3 regions of the Streptomyces sp. NPDC002643 genome follow, and region 3 is predicted to be linked to each of the others. Evidence: predicted binding sites of a transcription regulator. Region 3 holds the regulator's gene; each other region holds the start of a gene.

Region 1 (6,651 bases), on a different contig from region 3:
TGGACGCCGATACGGGTGCCGGAGGGGATGCCGGGGCCCAGGACCGCGTGACAGCACTCCGTGAACGCGTCCGCCCAGCGCCGGGTCAGGAACGCGGCCCGGTCGGCGCCGAGGATTCCGCTCAGCACCTGGGCGGCGATGTCGTCGGGGAGGAGGCGGAAGTAGTCCGGCGGGGCCCAGGGGGTGTGGGAGAAGTGGCCGATACGGAGGTCGGGGCGCAGCTCGCGGAGCATCCTCGGGACCAGGGTGAGGTGGTAGTCCTGCACCAGGACCGCCGCGTTCTCGGCCGCCTCGTCCGCCAGGGCCTCCGCGAAGGCGTGGTTGTACGTCTCGTACGCCGCCCAGCGCTCGCGGAACTCGGCGTCGAAGGACGGTTCCAGCGGGGTCTGGTACAGCATGTGGTGCACGAACCAGAGGGTGGAGTTGGCGACGCCGTTGTACGCGGCGTGGTGCACGTCGGCGGGGATGTCGAGCATCCGTACGCCGGGCTCGCCGACTCCGCGTCGTACGGCCTCGCGGTCGCCGTCGCCCAGTGCGGAGCAGACCCAGACCGCGCCGGACTCCGGGTCGATCGCGGAGAGGCCCGAGACCAGGCCGCCGCCGCCGCGCTTCGCCGTGAGGCCGCCGGTCGTGTCGTCCGCGGTGTAGGTGACAGGGCCTCGGTTGGAGGCGACCAGCACGTGGGCCGCGCCGTGGGTTGATGCCATACGGCTCCATCTAGCCAGAGGGTTCGGCGGTCAAACGTGCGATGCGCTGTCTGCCGGAGCGCCTAATAGCTCGGGGGCGGTGTGGTTTTTGCGGCTGCGGGTGGGTGGGGGTTTCTCGCGCAGTTCCCCGCGCCCCTAAAGGCTTGGGGCTGCGCCCCGCCTTTATCGGCCCGCCGGGCCGATGAAAAAAGCAGGCCGCAGGCCGCTTTTTTCAGGGGCGCGGGGAACTGTGCGATCAGCCCCCACCCGCCCGCAGCCGCCACTCAACCCCCCCGCCCCCACCCCTCACGCGGCCTTCCGCTTCACATACTCCGCGATCTCCACCATCGGCGGCCTCTCCTCCAAGTCCACCGAGTACGTACGCGGCTCGAAGCCCTCCTCCCCCCGTTCGAACTGCGTCAGCACCGGACGGATCAGGTGGCCCCGGGCCAGCCTCAGCTGGGCGGTGCGGTAGATCGCCGCGGACATGCGGCCCAGCGCCGCCCCGTCCTGGTGGCGGTGTTTGCGGACGCCCACATCCACCTGGGCCAGGGCGTCCAGCCCCACCAGGTGCAGGGCGTCGACCAGCATGCCCAGCTCCACCCCGTAGCCCACCGGGAACGGGAGCTGTTCCAGCAGGGAGCGGCGGGCCGCGTACTCGCCGCCCAGCGGCTGGACGAAACCGGCCAGCTGGGGCCAGTGCATGTTCAGCAGGGGGCGGGCCATGAGTTCCGTCACCCTGCCGCCCTGGCCGGGAGCGGAGCCCAGCGGGCGTTCGTACATCGCCTTGACCAGGTCGACGTCCGGGTCGGTGAGGAGCGGGCCGACGATGCCGGAGACGAAGTCGGACGAGAACTCCTTCAGGTCCGCGTCTACGAAGCAGACGATGTCGCCGGTCGTCACCAGCAGGGAGCGCCACAGGACCTCGCCCTTGCCGGGGACCGCCGGGACGCGCGGGAGGATCGCGTCACGGTGGACGACCCTCGCCCCGGCCGCCGCCGCCACCTGGGACGTACGGTCCGTCGAACCGGAGTCGACGACCACGATCTCGTCGACGAGCGGGACCTGGAGCATGAGGTCGTGACGGATGATCGTGACGATCTCGCCGACCGTCTCCTCCTCGTTGAGCGCGGGCAGGACCACGCTCACCGTCCGGCCCGTGGCACGCTTCGCGGCCATGATCTTGTGGAGCGGGCGATCGGTCACCGACCAGGAGCGGGTGCTCAGCCACTGCTCGACTTCCTTCAGCACAGTGCGAGGCTCCTCTGCGTTCTCTCGGCGCGTTACGGGATCAGCAGCCGTATGTCCGCCGCGAAGTGGCGATGGAGGCGGAGTGGCTGATGTCACAGCCATCTCGCGGTACGGACGGCTCCCTCAACTGTCCTGGCCTTCGGTTACAGTCTTGAACAACGCTGGTGACCATCGCATGTCGGGGGTCGTTTGCGTATACAACCAAATACCGCTCATCCAGAGGGGCAGAGGGACACGGCCCGATGAAGCCCCGGCAACCCTCCAGCCGGTCTCGTAGTTGATCACCGTCGATCACCGATCACCGTCGATCACATCGCGAGGCTCCCGGCTAGGGAAGGTGCCAAATCCGTCTCACGGCGAGATGCGTCGTGAGGAAGATGAGGAGAAAGGGCCTCGCCTCACATGGCTGCGCAGACTGTCGCAAGCGAATCCAACGCGATCGACTCCCACACGACCGCTTCCGACGCCACCGAATCCAACGCGACCGACTCCGTGACCGTCAACCTCGGTGCCGCCGCCGCGCTCTCCTGTCGCGAATGCGGTCACCGCGTTCCGCTCGGCCCCGTCTTCGCGTGCGAGGAGTGTTTCGGGCCACTGGAGATCGCGTACGACTTCTCCGCGTACGACACGGAGGAGCTGCGGAAGCGGATCGAGTCCGGGCCCGCCAACATCTGGCGTTACGCGCCCCTCCTTCCCGTCCCGGCCGACGTCGCCGACAAGCCGAACATCAACCCCGGCTGGACCCAGCTCGTCAAGGCCGACAACCTCGCCCGTGAGCTGGGTGTCGACGCCGGCAAGCTGTTCATCAAGGACGACTCCGGCAACCCGACGCACTCCTTCAAGGACCGCGTCGTCGCCCAGGCCCTGGAGGCCGCCCGCGCCTTCGGCTTCACCACTCTCTCCTGCTCCTCCACCGGCAACCTCGCCGGTGCAGTCGGCGCCGCCGCCGCCCGCGCCGGCTTCCGCTCCTGCGTGTTCATCCCGCACGACCTGGAGCAGGGCAAGGTCGTCATGGCCGCCGTCTACGGCGGTGAGCTGGTCGGCATCGAGGGCAACTACGACGACGTCAACCGCTTCTGCTCCGAGCTGATCGGCGACCCCGCCGGCGAGGGCTGGGGCTTCGTCAACGTCAACCTCCGGCCGTACTACGCCGAGGGCTCCAAGACCCTCGCGTACGAGATCTGCGAGCAGCTCGGCTGGCAGCTGCCGGACCAGATCGTCGTGCCCATCGCCTCCGGGTCCCAGCTCACGAAGATCGACAAGGGGCTGCAGGAGCTGATCAAGCTCGGGCTCGTCGAGGACAAGCCGTACAAGATCTTCGGTGCGCAGGCCGAGGGGTGTTCGCCGGTGTCGGTCGCCTACAAGGCGGGGCACGATGTCGTACGGCCGCAGAAGCCGAACACGATCGCGAAGTCGCTCGCTATCGGCAACCCCGCGGATGGTCCTTACGTTCTCGATATCGCTCGGCGCACCGGTGGGGCTGTCGAGGATGTGAACGATGAGCAGGTCGTGGATGCGATCAAGTTGCTGGCGCGGACCGAGGGGATCTTTGCGGAGACCGCCGGGGGGGTGACGGTCGGAGTCACTCGGAAGCTGATCGAGAACGGGGTTCTTGACCCGTCGCTCACGACCGTTGTGCTCAACACCGGGGATGGGCTCAAGACGCTTGACGCCGTCGCCGGTACGGGGCTTACGGCCACGATTCGGCCCAGCCTTGAGTCGTTTCGTGAAGCGGGGCTTGTGTAGGGCCCGTTAGGTAGTTGTTCGTCTGCGGCCTGTGGGGGCTGGTCGCGCAGTTCCCCGCGCCCCTTAAGGGCGCTGTACTTGACCGGAGGTCACACGTCATGTCCGTCAACGTTCGCATCCCCACCATCCTTCGTACCTACACCGGCGGGAAGGCCGAGGTGAGTGCCGAAGGTGCCACCCTTGCCGAGGTCATCGCTGATCTTGAGAAGAACCATGCGGGGATCGCCGCTCGGGTTCTCGATGATCAGGGGAAGCTGCGGCGGTTCGTGAACGTGTACGTGAACGACGACGACGTGCGGTTCGAGCAGGGGCTGGAGACGGCCACTCCGGACGGGGCCGGCGTGTCGATCATCCCGGCCGTCGCCGGAGGCTGACCGCACCCGTGAGTAGTAACCGTCGGTAACAGCGGTTACTCGGTGTTCATCGAATTGCCCTCTCCGTAAGAGAAGCGGAGGGGGCAATTCTCTATGATTGAGCGCGGTACAGTTGGGGAACCCGGATCGCTCCCCGTAGTGATTTCATGCCGGGCGCATATTTGATCGCGCCGCACGCCCTATATGAAGTAGCCAAAGTGTGCACGGCATTTGCGTATTTCGCTCCTTTTGTGTGGCCCGACTTGCCCTGAATTCGGATGAATTGTTCGTACATTCCCGACTGGGCGTGTCCAGATTTCTCGTCCAATTGACCTGTTGCAGACGGCAGTTGGACAGATACATTCAGCCGCGGTCGACGCGTTCCGGCGCACGCCCCCAACCGTTGGGGGGTGAGGTCTGACCCGGGTCCGCGAAGTGTGGATCTGTGCAAGGGCCAGTAATAGGGGAGTTAGGCATGGCTCAGGGCACCGTCAAGTGGTTCAACGCGGAGAAGGGGTACGGCTTCATCGCGGTCGACGGTGGTGCGGATGTATTCGTCCACTACAGCGCCATCCAGATGGACGGCTACCGCACTCTGGAAGAGGGTCAGCGGGTCGAGTTCGAGATCTCGCAGGGCCAGAAGGGGCCGCAGGCGGACATGGTCCGCGTGGCGGCCGGCTGAAGCAACGCGCCGGTTCTTTCGCAGCGACGTTCTTCGTTCTTCATCGGAGGGCTCGCATCCCGGGCACGGGGTGCGAGCCCTTCTGCATGTGTGCCCAGCGGGCGTACGCACGGGTGTCCACGGGCGCGTTCACCTGCGGATCATTGGTAGGCGCTTGCACTCGGCATGGTCGAGTGCTAATCATTGGCGTTAGCACTCTGAAGGTGAGAGTGACAAAGAAGGACCGGGTCGGTGAGGCCCGCAGGCCAGGTGGGGCATGGAACCACGAGGTGTGCGAGCCGTCCGTCGCGGGCGCGGGCGCGGTCCGAAGGAATCACCCCCAGTCCTGGAGGGACCACTTCACATGGCCAAGATCATCGCGTTCGACGAGGAGGCGCGGCGCGGCCTTGAGCGCGGTATGAACCAGCTCGCCGACGCCGTCAAGGTCACCCTCGGCCCCAAGGGCCGCAACGTCGTCCTTGAGAAGAAGTGGGGCGCCCCCACGATCACCAACGATGGTGTCTCCATCGCCAAGGAGATCGAGCTCGAAGACCCGTACGAGAAGATCGGCGCCGAGCTGGTCAAGGAAGTCGCCAAGAAGACGGACGACGTCGCCGGTGACGGTACGACCACCGCGACCGTCCTCGCCCAGGCGCTGGTACGCGAGGGCCTGCGCAACGTCGCGGCCGGTGCCAACCCGATGGCTCTGAAGCGCGGTATCGAGAAGGCCGTCGAGGCCGTCTCCGGTGCGCTGCTCGACCAGGCCAAGGAGGTCGAGACCAAGGAGCAGATCGCCTCCACGGCCTCCATCTCCGCCGCCGACACCCAGATCGGCGAGCTGATCGCCGAGGCCATGGACAAGGTCGGCAAGGAAGGCGTCATCACCGTCGAGGAGTCGCAGACCTTCGGTCTGGAGCTTGAGCTCACCGAGGGCATGCGCTTCGACAAGGGCTACATCTCGGCGTACTTCGCGACCGACATGGAGCGCATGGAGGCCGTGCTTGAGGACCCCTACATCCTCATCGCCAACTCCAAGATCTCCAACGTCAAGGACCTGCTCCCGCTCCTGGAGAAGGTCATGCAGTCGGGCAAGCCGCTGCTGATCATCGCCGAGGACGTCGAGGGCGAGGCCCTGTCGACCCTGGTCGTCAACAAGATCCGCGGCACGTTCCGTTCCGTCGCCGTCAAGGCGCCGGGCTTCGGTGACCGCCGCAAGGCGATGCTGAACGACATCGCCATCCTCACCGGTGGCGAGGTCATCTCCGAGGAGGTCGGTCTCAAGCTGGAGAACACCTCCCTGGACCTCCTGGGCCGTGCCCGCAAGATCGTCATCACCAAGGACGAGACCACTGTCGTCGACGGTGCCGGCTCCTCCGAGCAGGTTCAGGGCCGGGTCAACCAGATCCGCGCCGAGATCGAGAACAGCGACTCGGACTACGACCGCGAGAAGCTCCAGGAGCGCCTGGCGAAGCTCGCGGGCGGCGTGGCCGTCATCAAGGCCGGTGCCGCGACCGAGGTCGAGCTGAAGGAGCGCAAGCACCGCATCGAGGACGCCGTTCGCAACGCGAAGGCGGCCGTCGAGGAGGGCATCGTCGCCGGTGGTGGCGTGGCCCTGCTGCAGGCCTCGCAGGTCTTCGAGAAGCTGGAGCTGGAGGGCGACGAGGCCACCGGTGCCGCCGCCGTCAAGCTGGCGCTTGAGGCCCCGCTGAAGCAGATCGCCGTGAACGCCGGCCTTGAGGGTGGCGTCGTGGTGGAGAAGGTCCGCAACCTCACCCCGGGTCACGGCCTCAACGCCGCGACCGGTGAGTACGTCGACCTGGTCAAGGAAGGCATCATCGACCCGGCGAAGGTCACGCGCTCCGCTCTGCAGAACGCCGCCTCCATCGCCGCGCTCTTCCTCACCACCGAGGCCGTCATCGCCGACAAGCCGGAGAAGGCCGCCGCGCCCGCCGGT
Region 2 (6,651 bases), on a different contig from region 3:
CCCCGCTTCTTCACCGTCAGCACCCCCACCTCCCGCTCCCTCAGCAGGGCCTTCAACTTCTTGACGTTGAAGGGGAGTTGATCGGTGATCTCGTAGGCGGTGGCGTACGGGGTGACGTGGTGGGCGTCGGCGGTGATGTACGCGATGGTCGGGTCGATCAGGCCGCCCGCCAGGTCCTCGGCGACCTCGGCGACCAGGTGGGCGCGGATGACGGCGCCATCCGGTTCGTACAGATACCGCCCGACGGCACGGACCGGGGGGTCGGGCAGCGCGGTCGCGGGCGTGGCCGCGACACCGGCGCCCGAGGGGAGCAGCATCGCCCGCCGCGCGCCCGGTGTCCCGCCCTCCCGGAACCACAGCACGGCCTCCTTCACATCACCGCCGTCCGAGATCCACTCGGCCTCGGCCTCCGCCGGGATCGCCTCGTGCGGGATGCCGGGGGCGATCTTCAGCGCGCCGAGCGGTGCCTTGAGCGCGGCCGACACGGCCCAGGACAGCGGCGGGGAGTACGCCTCGGGGTCGAAGATCCGGCCGCGCCTGGAGGAACGCCGGGCCGGGTCCACGAAGACCGCGTCGTATCCGGCCGTGTCCACCTCCGTCACATCCGCCTCGCGCACCTCGATCAGATCGGCGAGGCCGAGCGCGTCGGCGTTGGCGCGGGCCACCGCCGCCGTCAGCGGGTCCCGGTCGACGGCCAGGACACGGATACCGGCGCGTGCGAACGCGATCGCGTCACCGCCGATCCCGCAGCACAGGTCGGCGACGGAGCGTACGCCGAGCGCCTCGAAGCACTCGGCGCGGTACGTGGCCACGCTCGCCCTGGTCGACTGTTCGACCCCGTTCGGCGTGAAGAACATCCGCTCGGCGTCCGCCGCCCCGAACTTCGCCACCGCCCGCTGCCGCAGCCGCGCCTGCCCCATCGCCGCCGACACCAGCTCCGCCGGGTGCTCCCGCCGCAACCGGGTCGCCACCGCCAACTCCCGCGCCGGTTCGACCCCGCGCACCTCGTCGAGCAGGGCACGGCCCTCCGGGGTGAGGAGGGAGGTGAGGGAGGCGGTGGGGTCCAGGTCGTTCACCGGGCCATTGTGGGCCAGTCGGTGGATGGTGCGCCCATGGTGGCGGTGTCGGGGCGGTGGGGAGGGGGCGGGCTGCGAGGATGCGGCGCCATGCGACTTGTACGACAAGATGATGGATTGAGTGGGAAATGGGTGAATGCCTTTCGGGAGAGCGTCGGGGCGGGGTGCGCCGTGCGGACGAGTACCGAGGCGGGGAGCGGCATGTGGGGGAGCGCCGGAGCCGTCGTAGCTGCGGGCAATCGTGCCGCTGGGGCGGCGCCCGCCCCGAAGAGAGCGGCACGCTGTCGGCGCCGGGAAGCGCACCCCGCTCCCGCCCGGCCTCGGCCCCAGGCGCCGCGCCTGTGAGGGCGCGCGGGGCGCGTACGACCCACGAGCTGGGCGTGAACCGCGTACGACCCGCGAGCCGGGCATGAACCGCGTACGACCCGCGAGCCGGGCGTGAACCGCGTGCGCGCCCTGACGCTGAGCGCGTTGGCCGCCACCGCGCTCCTCACCGCCGCGCTCCCCGGCTGCGCCACCCATCCGGATGCGCGAGCCCGCCCGGATGCCCGAGCCCGCCCCGACACGGCCGGTCAGGACACGGTCAGCGGTGACGCGGCGGGCCGCCCCGATGACGCCCCCGCCCACCCCTACACGACGCCCCACCCCTTCCCGGACGCCGCCGCCTCCCCACCCCCGTACCGCCGCTGGGGACTCGCCGCCCCCCTCGCCCCCGCGCCCGCAACCCCGCACCGGCCGCCGATGCCGCGCGGCGCCGGCCCGGGGCTGCCGCCCGTCGTCGACCACGTCCCCACCCGCGACAAGGTGGTGTTCCTGACGTACGACGACGGGGTCGAGAAGGACCCGAGGTTTGTCGACATGGTCCGTGAACTGCGGCTTCCGGTGAGCGTGTTCCTCACGGACAGCGTCGTCGGGCCCGGGTACGCGCACTTCGCCCGGCTGCGCGCGGTCGGGGCGAGTGTCCAGAACCACACCCTCGACCACACCGCCCTGCGCGGTCTGCCGTACGCCGGGCAGCGCGCCGAGATCTGCGGCCAGCAGAACAAGCTCAAGCAGCGCTTCGGCGTCCGCCCGACCCTCTTCCGGCCGCCGTACGGCGTCTACGACACCACCACGCTCCGCGCCGCCGCCGACTGCGGCATCGAGGCGGTCGTCCTGTGGCGCGCGTCGACACCGGCCACCGGCCTCCACCCCGGTGACATCCTCTTGGCCCTCCCCCACTCCCCGGCCGAGACGACGACGAGGCTGCTGCGCCGCATCCAGGAACAGGGGCTCACGGTGGGGCGCCTGGAGGACTACCTGAACTGAACCGCGCCGCCCCCGGAGCCCCCGCTCACCCCACACCCGGCACCCCCCGGCACCCCCGCTCACGCCGCCCCCGGCGCCGCGCCGTTCGTACTCGATTAGCAGTCCGCTTGACCGAGTGCTAATCACGGTCATAGTCTCAGGTCTGGCACTCACCCCTGGAGAGTGCCAACAACGCGACGGGCAGGTCCGGCACCCGCGACGACGGATCGACCTGGTCGCCACCTCAGACAGTTAACCCCGTGAGATCTCCGAAGGGGGAGGTCGGATCGTGACGACCGCCAGCTCCAAGGTTGCCATCAAGCCGCTTGAGGACCGCATCGTGGTCCAGCCGCTCGACGCCGAGCAGACCACGGCCTCCGGCCTGGTCATCCCGGACACCGCGAAGGAGAAGCCCCAGGAGGGCGCCGTCCTCGCCGTGGGCCCGGGCCGGTTCGAGAACGGCGAGCGCCTGCCGCTCGACGTCCAGGTCGGCGACATCGTCCTGTACAGCAAGTACGGCGGCACCGAGGTGAAGTACAACGGCGACGAGTACCTCGTCCTCTCGGCTCGCGACGTGCTCGCGATCATCGAGAAGTAAGACCACCTCAGAGTTTTTTCGAGCTGCGCCCCTGGCCCCCGCGACCACTGAGAAGCCGGGCGTCCGGGGCGCAGTGTCTTTCCACCCATAGCTTTCCGCCCACAGATTTCCGAGAGGGCTCCCGCTGTCATGGCGAAGATCCTGAAGTTCGACGAGGACGCCCGTCGCGCCCTGGAGCGCGGCGTCAACAAGCTGGCCGACACGGTCAAGGTGACGATCGGCCCCAAGGGTCGCAACGTCGTCATCGACAAGAAGTTCGGTGCCCCCACCATCACCAACGACGGTGTCACGATCGCCCGCGAGGTCGAGATCGAGGACCCGTACGAGAACCTCGGCGCGCAGCTGGTGAAGGAGGTGGCGACCAAGACCAACGACATCGCGGGTGACGGTACGACCACCGCCACCGTGCTCGCCCAGGCGCTGGTGCGCGAGGGCCTGAAGAACGTCGCCGCGGGTGCCTCCCCGGCCGCCCTGAAGAAGGGCATCGACGCCGCCGTCGCCGCCGTGTCGGAGGACCTGCTCGCCTCGGCCCGTCCGATCGACGAGAAGTCCGACATCGCCGCCGTCGCCGCGCTGTCCGCCCAGGACCAGCAGGTCGGCGAGCTGATCGCCGAGGCGATGGACAAGGTCGGCAAGGACGGTGTCATCACCGTCGAGGAGTCCAACACCTTCGGTCTGGAGCTGGACTTCACCGAGGGCATGGCCTTCGATAAGGGCTACCTGTCGCCGTACTTCGTGACGGACCAGGAGCGCATGGAGGCCGTCCTGGAGGACCCCTACATCCTCATCAACCAGGGCAAGATCTCCTCCATCCAGGACCTGCTGCCGCTGCTGGAGAAGGTCATCCAGGCCGGTGCCTCCAAGCCGCTGCTGATCATCGCCGAGGACGTCGAGGGCGAGGCCCTGTCGACGCTGGTGGTCAACAAGATCCGTGGCACGTTCAACGCGGTCGCGGTCAAGGCCCCCGGCTTCGGTGACCGCCGCAAGGCGATGCTGCAGGACATGGCCGTCCTCACCGGCGCCACCGTCATCTCCGAGGAGGTCGGCCTCAAGCTCGACCAGGTCGGCCTGGACGTGCTGGGCTCCGCCCGGCGTATCACGGTCACCAAGGACGACACGACGATCGTCGACGGCGCCGGCAACTCCGAGGACGTCGTGGGCCGCGTCGCCCAGATCAAGGCCGAGATCGAGAACACCGACTCCGACTGGGACCGCGAGAAGCTCCAGGAGCGCCTCGCGAAGCTGGCCGGCGGCGTGTGCGTGATCAAGGTCGGCGCCGCCACCGAGGTGGAGCTGAAGGAGAAGAAGCACCGTCTGGAGGACGCCATCTCCGCGACCCGCGCCGCGGTCGAGGAGGGCATCGTCTCCGGTGGTGGCTCCGCGCTGGTCCACGCCGTGAAGGTCCTGGAGGACAACCTCGGCAAGTCCGGCGACGAGGCCACCGGTGTCTCCGTCGTCCGCCGCGCCGCGGTCGAGCCGCTGCGCTGGATCGCCGAGAACGCGGGCCTTGAGGGCTACGTCATCGTCTCCAAGGTCGCCGAGCTGGACAAGGGCAACGGCTACAACGCCGCCACCGGCGAGTACGGCGACCTGGTCAAGGCCGGTGTCATCGACCCGGTCAAGGTCACCCGCTCCGCCCTGGAGAACGCCGCCTCCATCGCCTCCCTCCTCCTCACGACCGAGACCCTGGTCGTCGAGAAGAAGGAAGAGGAGGAGCCGGCCGCCGCTGGTCACGGCCACGGCCACGCCCACTGACGTACACACGTCGGCAAGCCGCGCTTGAGGCCCGGCACCCCTCGGGGGGTGCCGGGCCTCACCGCGTCGTCACCGCGTCACCGCTCCAGCCCCTCCAGGGCCCCCAACTGCCCCATCAGCCCGAGTCGGTCGTACTGCCACCAGCCCTCGGCGATCTTCCCGTCCGCCGTGTACCGGTGGACGGTGGTCCCGGTCATGGAGACCTTCTTCCCGGTGGACGCGATCCCGAGGAACTCGCCCTTGTGCGTCGCGTTCCAGGTCCACCGGGTGCACACCCGGTCACCCTGCGCGAACTGATCCTCGATCGTGAACGAGAAGTCGAACCCGCCCCGCCACATCCCGACCTCGCGCCTCATCGCGTCCATACCGATGGCGTCCTGTGGAGTGGCCGGATCGTGGTTGTGATAGTCCTCGATGACCAGGCCGTCGAGTGGCGGCAGCTCGCCCTTGGCGCCCAGCGCCTCGAAGAACCTGCGTGAGTTGTCCGCGTACAACTGCTCGTCCCGCACGACATCCAGATCCGTGAACGTCGGCATCGCGTCGCAGAGCGCGACCATCTCCTGGAAGATCCGATCGGTCTCCGGAAGCTTGGAATTCCGCATCGCTTCCTCGTACGAGGGAAACTCCACGATCTCCACGAAGTGCGCCGAGTCGCCCCGGTCCTTCCCGATCATGTTGTGCGTCGCGGTCCGCTTCCCCTTGGTCTGCTCGACCCACCTGTCCATCAGCCGGTTCATCTCGTCGAACCGACTGGTCCTACAGTCGATGAGCTGCACAAAGGTCATAACGCCGTCGCCTCCCGGCCCCCCTTAGGTCCGGTTGAACAGCTTCATTGTCCCACCGGGGGGTCAGGGTCGCCTTCAGCCCGAGCAGCCTTGACGGCGTGCAGACAAACGCATCCGGGCTTGTCACCATGGCGTCATGCATGCGCGCGGGGAGCAGTCCGTCTCGGCGGGGCGGGACATCGGGCTGGCGATCACGGGTGACAACAACCATGTGTCATTGGCCCCAAGGGTTCGGTCGGCCTACTGGGAGCAGGTGCGTCGGATCGCCCCGGCGGAACTCCTCGGCAGAGAGCGGGAGCTATGCGAACTGGCTGAGTTCTGTCAGCAGGACGACGATCCCGGTCTCGCTTACGGATGGTGGCGAGCCGGTGCGTGGGCGGGCAAGACCGCGCTGTTGTCCTGGTTCGCTCTCCATCCGCCCCCGAAGGTGCGAATCGTTCCGTTCTTCGTGACCGCGAGGTCGCGAGCACAGAACGACGTGGTGGCCTATGCCGATGTGGTCCTTGAGCAACTCGCTGAACTGGCCGGGGACAGTATTCCGGCGCATCTGACGGAAGCGACGCGCGACGCACATCTGCTGCGCATGTACGGCCAGGCCGCGCGCGTGTGCGAAGAACGGGGGGAACGGCTGGTTCTGTTGGTCGACGGTTTGGACGAGGACCGAGGTGTGACCACGGGTCCGGCTGCCCACAGCATCGCGGGCATTCTGCCGAGCCGACCGGAGTTCGGTCTCCGTGTCATTGTGTCCGGTCGTCTCAATCCACCCCTTCCCAGCGACGTGTCGCATGACCATCCGATTCGAGATCAGCGGAATCTACGTCAGCTCACTCCGTCCCCCTATGCTCAGGCAATCCGCGCGGAAGCGGAGCGAGAGTTGAAGGCATGCCTGGCTGAGAGCAGCGTGGCCCGTGATCTTCTGGGCTTCGTGGTTGCTGCCGAAGGCGGATTGGCCGTCTCCGACCTGGCCGACCTTTCCGGAGAAAGCCCCTATCACGTACAGGATATTCTCCGGACGAGAGCGGGCAGGACCTTCGCAATGCGTGAAGCGTCTCCCGAGGGGAGTTCGGGGCACGGTGTATACCTGCTGGCGCACGAGGAGATCCAGGAGCAGGCGACAGAAATTCTCGGGGCTGCGGTCATCGACTCGTAT
Region 3 (6,651 bases):
GGCTGGTCGCGCCCACGCGGCGGAGCCGCACATGTCACAGCCCCGCGCCCCTTGATGGCCCTGCGGGCCGATCAGAAGCGGGGCTTCGCCCCGCGCTTTTCGGCCCGCAGGGCCGGATCTTTTAGGCGCGGGGAACTGCGCGACCAGCCCCCACTGACCCGCACCCGACAACAAACCCCTATCGCCCGTTGAACGCATCCTTCAACCGCGAGAACAACCCCTGCTGCCCCGGCTGGAACTGCCCCGTAGGCCGTTCCTCCCCCCTCAACGCGGCCAACTGCCGCAGCAGTTGCTCCTGCTCGGGGTCGAGCTTCGTCGGGGTCTGGACCTCGACGTGGACGATGAGATCGCCACGCCCGCCGCCCCGCAGATGCGTGACGCCCCGCCCGTGCAGCGGGATCGACTGCCCGGACTGCGTGCCGGGCCGGATGTCGACCTCCTCCAGCCCGTCCAGGGTCTCCAGCGGCACCTTCGTACCGAGCGCGGCGGCCGTCATCGGAATGGTCACCGTGCAGTGGAGGTCGTCGCCGCGCCGCTGGAACACGGCGTGGGGAAGCTCGTGGATCTCGACGTAGAGGTCACCGGCGGGACCGCCACCGGGCCCGACCTCGCCCTCACCGGCGAGCTGGATGCGCGTGCCGTTGTCGACACCGGCCGGGATCTTGACGGTCAGCGTCCGCCGCGACCGCACCCGCCCGTCACCGGCGCACTCGGGACACGGGTTCGGGACGATCGTGCCGAAGCCCTGGCACTGCGGACAGGGCCGGGAGGTCATGACCTGTCCGAGGAAGGACCGCGTGACCTGCGAGACCTCACCGCGGCCGCGGCACATGTCACAGGTCTGGGCGGTGGTCCCGGGCGCCGCGCCCTCGCCGTTGCAGGTGGTGCACACCACGGCCGTGTCGACCTGGATGTCCTTCGTCGTACCGAAGGCGGCCTCGTCGAGGTCGACCTCCAGCCGGATCATCGCGTCCTGGCCCCGGCGCGTACGCGACCGGGGGCCGCGCTGGGACGCCGTACCGAAGAACGCGTCCATGATGTCCGAGAAGTTCCCGAAGCCACCGGCGCCGAAGCCGCCCGCGCCTCCGCCGCCGCTCTGCGAGAGCGGGTCACCGCCGAGGTCGTAGACCTGCTTCTTCTGCGGGTCCGACAACACCTCGTACGCGGCGTTGATCTCCTTGAACCGCTCCTGCGTCTTCGGATCGGGGTTGACGTCCGGGTGCAGCTCGCGCGCGAGCCTCCGGAACGCCTTCTTGATCTCGTCCTGGGAAGCGTCGCGGCGCACGCCGAGTACGGCGTAGTAGTCCGTGGCCACTTACGACTCCGCCAGGATCTGTCCGACGTACCGTGCCACCGCTCGTACCGCTCCCATCGTTCCCGGATAGTCCATGCGCGTAGGTCCGACCACGCCCAGCTTCGCTACTGCCTCGCCGCCCGAACCGTAGCCGACGGAGACGACCGACGTGGAGTTGAGTCCTTCATACGCGTTCTCATGACCGATGCGTACGGTCATGCCCGAATCCCCTGCCTCGCCAAGCAACTTGAGGAGGACGACCTGTTCCTCCAACGCTTCCAGCACGGGCCGGATGGTGAGGGGGAAGTCATGTCCGAAGCGGGTGAGATTGGCGGTGCCGCCGATCATCAGCCGCTCCTCGCTCTCCTCGACGAGCGCCTCCAGGAGGGTGGAGAGCACCGTCGCGACCGTGCCCCGGTCCTCGACGTCGAAGGCCTCGGGCAGGTCCTCGACCAGGCGCGGTACGTCGGTGAAACGGCGGCCTGCGACCCTGCTGTTGAGCCGGGCGCGCAGATCGGCGAGTGACGTTTCTCCGAAGGGCGCCGGGCAGTCGACCAGCCGTTGCTCCACCCTGCCGGTGTCCGTGATCAGCACGAGCATCAGCCGGGCCGGGGCGAGCGACAACAGCTCCACGTGCCGCACCGTCGAACGCGTGAGGGACGGATACTGCACGACGGCGACCTGCCGCGTCAGCTGCGCGAGCAGCCGCACGGTCCTGGCCACCACGTCGTCGAGATCGACGGCCCCGTCGAGGAAGTTCTGAATGGCCCGCCGCTCGGGCGCGGTCATCGGCTTGACGCCCGCCAGCTTGTCGACGAACAGCCGATAGCCCTTGTCGGTGGGGATGCGCCCGGCGCTGGTGTGCGGCTGGGCGATGAACCCCTCGTCCTCCAGGGCGGCCATGTCATTGCGTACGGTCGCCGGGGAGACCCCGAGGTTGTGCCGCTCGGTGAGGGCCTTCGACCCCACCGGCTCCTCGGTGCCGACGTAGTCCTGGACGATGGCGCGCAGCACTTGAAGCCTGCGTTCGCTGAGCATCGCGCACACCTCCAGCTCGTCTCTCCGGTGACTTCCCCCTTGGCACTCACCCCGGACGAGTGCCAACACTTCCCGCCCAGTGTACGGCGGTGGGGTACGCCCCCGGCAAGGCCGGTTCAGCCATGTCCTGCGGAGCGGCCCGTTAGCGTCGGAGCATGGCGGTGGCTATGACGGTGGCTTGGGAAGAGGTCGGGTGGGAGGGGCTGGCCCCCGGGGTGGGGCGGTGTCGGCTGCCCGGGTGGGACTGCACGGTCGGGCTCGTGGTGGGGCAGGGCTCGGCCCTCCTCGTCGACGCGGGGTCGAGCCTGAGGGAGGGCGCGCGGTTGCGCACCGTGGCGCGACAGCTGCTGAACGGCGCCCGTGTGACACATCTCGCGCTCACTCACGCCCATTTTGACCATGTCTTCGGCGCCGCCGCCTTCGCCGGAGTGGAGATCTACGGCGCCGTGGGCCTCGACACCGCCCTGACCGAGCATCGGGACGACCTCCACACCGACGCCGTACGCAACGGCCTCGCCCCCGAGACCGCCGCCGAGGCCGCCGACCTCCTCGTACGCCCCCACCACCATGTCTCCGGCGAGTGGACCCTCGACCTGGGCGGCGGCCACCAGGTGCTCCTGGCGAACGTGGGCCCCGGCCACACCCCCCACGACCTGGCCGTACTGGTCCCGGCCGCCCCCTCTTCCCCTTCCTCCCCGGAGATCGTCTTCTGCGGTGATCTGGTGGAGGAGTCCGGTGAGCCCCAGGCCGGTCCCGACGCGATCCCCTCCCACTGGCCGGCGGCCCTGGACCGTCTGCTGGCCCTGGGTGGCGAGGACGCGCTGTATGTCCCCGGCCACGGCGCGGTGGTGGACGCGGCGTTCGTACGGGCCCAACGCGACGCCCTGGCAACGCGTTTCGGCGTGTCGATCTGAGCACGGCCCCGGCGTGTCGACCTGCGCCCGAGCGAGATCGGGGCGGGTCTTCTCCTATCGTCATCCGAATGCGCCAGTACTCACCGGATCTGACCCCGCCGTGGAAGAAGCCGAAACCCGCCCCCGAGGTGCCGGCCGAGCCCGGTCTGGTGGTCGAGGAGCCCGGCACCGGCTTCTGCGGCGCGGTCATCGGCTGCGAGGCGGGCACGGTGACGCTGGAGGACCGCTTCGGCAAGCACCGGGTGTTCCCGCTGGAGCCGAGGGGTTTCCTGCTGGAGGGCAGGGTGGTGACCCTGGTACGGCCGTCGTCGCCGGCTCCCGTCCGCCCCTCCCGTACGGCCTCGGGCTCGGTGGCCGTCCCGGGCGCCCGCGCGCGTGTGGCCCGCGCCGGCCGTATCTACGTCGAGGGCCGCCATGACGCCGAGCTGGTCGAGAAGGTCTGGGGCGACGATCTGCGCGTCGAGGGCGTGGTGGTGGAGTACCTGGAGGGTGTGGACGACCTCCCGTCGATCGTGGCCGAGTTCGCCCCGGGCCCGGACGCCCGCCTGGGCATCCTCGTGGACCACCTGGTGCCGGGCACGAAGGAGTGGCGCATCGCCCAGTCGGTGACCAGCGACCACGCGCTGGTGGTCGGCCACCCGTACATCGACATCTGGGAGGCGGTGAAGCCGGCCTCGCTGGGGATCGCGGGGTGGCCGCGCGTACCGCACGGGCAGGACTGGAAGACGGGGGTGTGCCGGGCGCTGGGCTGGCCGCCGGAGAACACCGGGGCGGTGTGGCAGGCGATCCTGGGGAGGGTCGGCTCCTACAAGGACCTGGAGCCGGAGCTGCTGGGGAGGGTGGAGGAGCTGATCGACTTCGTCACGGGTAGCGGTGAGGCCTGACACCAGGGAAAGTTCCGAACTCACTGGTGTCCATTTCGAGCCCCAGTTCCTCCAGCGGAAGCGGTGCCCCGAACTTGGTGATCTGCTGCCGCTGGTAGTCGGCGTCTTCTCCCTTTCCTGAGGGCCTCGTCAGCAGGACGCACTGCGCCATGATCGGGTCAACGATCAGGTAGGCAGGCACCATGCCAGCAGCGTAGATCGAGCGCTTGATTTCATAGTCCCGCTGGACGCTGGTCTTGGAGACGACCTCGACGACCATCGTGATCAGACGACACGACAACAGGCGTCCCGAGGCGGGCATGACTTCGCGCTCGAGGACCACCAGGTCCGGTACTGGCTCGCTGGCCTCATCGAGGATGTCGACGTCCTGGGTCTGCAGGCGAGACCACCGCTTGCGTGGGATCTGGTCCAGCACATCCTCGATGATCATGTTGTGCACAAGATCAGGGCTGGCCATCATCACGATTTCCCCCCGGAGAAGCTCGACTTTGACGCCCTCGGGAGGCTCGAGCTCCTCGAAGTACTTGGTCATCCCACGCTCGTCCACAGCGGTCATCTCCGTGGCCCTCCACATCCGCCGCGTCCTTTTGGCGGCAGCCTACGAACCAGGTTAGGGACCGAACCGGCGTTCCGCGCCGATTCACTCCACCGAGTGATCAATCCACCAAATCCCTGACCACCGCGTCCGCCAGCAACCGCCCCCGCAGCGTCAGCACAGCCCGCCCCTCCTCGTACAGCCCGACCTCCAGCAGCCCCTCTCCCAGCGCCCGCCGGGAAGCCGCCAGTCCCACCTCCTTCAGCAGACCCAGCGGCACCCCCTCCCGCAGCCGTAGCTCCAGCAGGATGCGTTCGACCCTGCGGTCCTCCTCCGAGAGCAGCTCGCGCCCGGCGCCCGGTGACTTCCCTGCCGCCAGCGCGCCCGCGTACGCCCCTGGATGCTTGACGTTCCACCAGCGCACGCCCCCGACGTGCGAGTGCGCCCCCGGTCCGGCGCCCCACCAGTCGGCGCCCCTCCAGTACAGCTCGTTGTGCAGGCACCGCCCGGCCTCGGAGGTCGCCCAGTTCGACACCTCGTACCAGTCGAAACCGGCCGACGAAAGGACCTCCTCGGCGATCAGGTACCGGTCGGCGTGGACGTCGTCGTCCGTCATCGGGACCTCGCCCCGGCGGATGCGCCGCGCCAGCTGCGTACCCTCCTCGACGATCAGCGCGTACGCGGAGATGTGGTCCGGTCCGGCACCGAGCGCGGCCCCCAACGACGCCCGCCAGTCGTCGTCGGACTCGCCGGGCGTGCCGTAGATCAGATCGAGGTTGACGTGCTCGAACCCGGCGGCGCGCGCCTCCGCGACGCAACGCTCGGGGCGCCCCGGCGTATGCGTACGGTCGAGCACGCGCAGGACGTGCTTCCGCGCGCTCTGCATACCGAACGAGATCCGGTTGAAGCCGCCCGCGCGCAGGGTGGCCAGATACGCCGGGTCGACGGACTCCGGGTTCGCCTCGGTGGTCACCTCGGCGTCGTCCGCGAGACCGAACTCGTCGCGGATCGCCCCCAGCATCCGTACGAGGTCGGCGGCGGCCAGCAGCGTGGGCGTACCGCCGCCGACGAAGACCGTGCGGACGGGCCGGGGGGCGTCGCCGAGGACCTTGCGGGCGAGGCGGATCTCGTCGATGACGGTGTCGGCGTAGTTGTCGCGGGAGGCCAGCACACCGCCCGTGCCGCGCAGCTCGGTCGCGGTGTAGGTGTTGAAGTCGCAGTAGCCGCAGCGGGTCGCGCAGTAGGGGACGTGCAGATAGAACCCGAGGGGACGCGTCGGGGCCCCGGCGAGCGCGGACGCGGGGAGCGCGCCGTCGTCGGGGACCGGTTCGCCGTCAGGGAGTGCGGAAGGCATGCCTTCCATTGTCCAGCACCGCCCGACACGGACCGGCCCCGCGCCGTACGGGGCTCGGCCTGCGGGGGCTCTGTCTGCGGGGCCCGCGGCCTGCGGGGGGGGCGGCCTGCGGGGTCCGCTACTCCGCCTGCAGCACCAGCAGCGCCAAGTCGTCCTCCGGTGGCCGTTGCCCGAAGTCGTGTACGAGGGCACGGATGCGCTCGGCGATCAGCTGGGCGCTCAGGCCGACGCAGCCGGTGAGGGCATGGGCGAGCCCGTCCCCGTCGTCGAACATGCGCGGCCCGCTGCGCCGCTCGGTCACCCCGTCCGTGACGCACAGCAGCGTCTCCCCGGAGCGCAGCTCGAATGTCTCCGAGGCGTAGGTCTCGTCCTCGATCACCCCGAGCAGGGCCTGCTCCTGCGGCCCGACCGCCCGTACAGCGCCGTCGGGGACCAGGACCAGCGGCAGCGGATGGCCGGCGGAGGCGAGGGTGCAGCGGACGCCGCCGTCGTAGGGGACGAGTTCGCCGTAGAGGAGGGAGAGGAAGCGGGTCTGGGGGCCCTCGGGGTCGACGAGACTGGGGTCGCCGGCGGTGACGAGGGCGCGCGCGGCGGCGTCGGCGGCCTCGGTGGCGTCGTCGAGGAGGAGCTGG

What was found. Region 3 encodes HrcA, which represses chaperone genes, less so after heat shock. Its sites were predicted from a motif close to TTNGCACTCNGNNNNNCNGAGTGCNAA; they were not measured.
Region 1: groL (chaperonin GroEL) is a predicted target of HrcA. The motif match lies at 4,872-4,898, and genes of this name have one in related genera.
Region 2: groES (co-chaperone GroES) is a predicted target of HrcA. The motif match lies at 2,480-2,506, and genes of this name have one in related genera.

Annotation. Positions count from the first base shown of each region.
Region 1 covers NZ_JBSFVY010000033.1:72,622-79,272, reverse strand. The annotation lists gene ACWD4G_RS36490 (alpha,alpha-trehalose-phosphate synthase (UDP-forming)) at 1-707, opposite strand, end outside; gene ACWD4G_RS36485 (glucosyl-3-phosphoglycerate synthase) at 993-1,937, opposite strand; SAM riboswitch class I at 2,147-2,321, shown strand; gene thrC (threonine synthase) at 2,340-3,683, shown strand; gene ACWD4G_RS36475 (MoaD/ThiS family protein) at 3,782-4,057, shown strand; gene ACWD4G_RS36470 (cold-shock protein) at 4,512-4,718, shown strand; gene groL (chaperonin GroEL) at 5,062-6,651, shown strand, end outside.
Region 2 covers NZ_JBSFVY010000017.1:29,361-36,011, forward strand. The annotation lists gene ACWD4G_RS25385 (class I SAM-dependent methyltransferase) at 1-1,076, opposite strand, end outside; gene ACWD4G_RS25390 (polysaccharide deacetylase family protein) at 1,515-2,384, shown strand; gene groES (co-chaperone GroES) at 2,653-2,961, shown strand; gene groL (chaperonin GroEL) at 3,091-4,716, shown strand; gene ACWD4G_RS25405 (ester cyclase) at 4,794-5,501, opposite strand; gene ACWD4G_RS25410 (hypothetical protein) at 5,638-6,651, shown strand, end outside.
Region 3 covers NZ_JBSFVY010000019.1:6,408-13,058, forward strand. The annotation lists gene dnaJ (molecular chaperone DnaJ) at 179-1,315, opposite strand; gene hrcA (heat-inducible transcriptional repressor HrcA) at 1,316-2,332, opposite strand; gene ACWD4G_RS27125 (MBL fold metallo-hydrolase) at 2,500-3,246, shown strand; gene ACWD4G_RS27130 (DUF3097 domain-containing protein) at 3,315-4,130, shown strand; gene ACWD4G_RS27135 (Uma2 family endonuclease) at 4,108-4,686, opposite strand; gene hemW (radical SAM family heme chaperone HemW) at 4,787-6,019, opposite strand; gene ACWD4G_RS27145 (SpoIIE family protein phosphatase) at 6,138-6,651, opposite strand, start outside.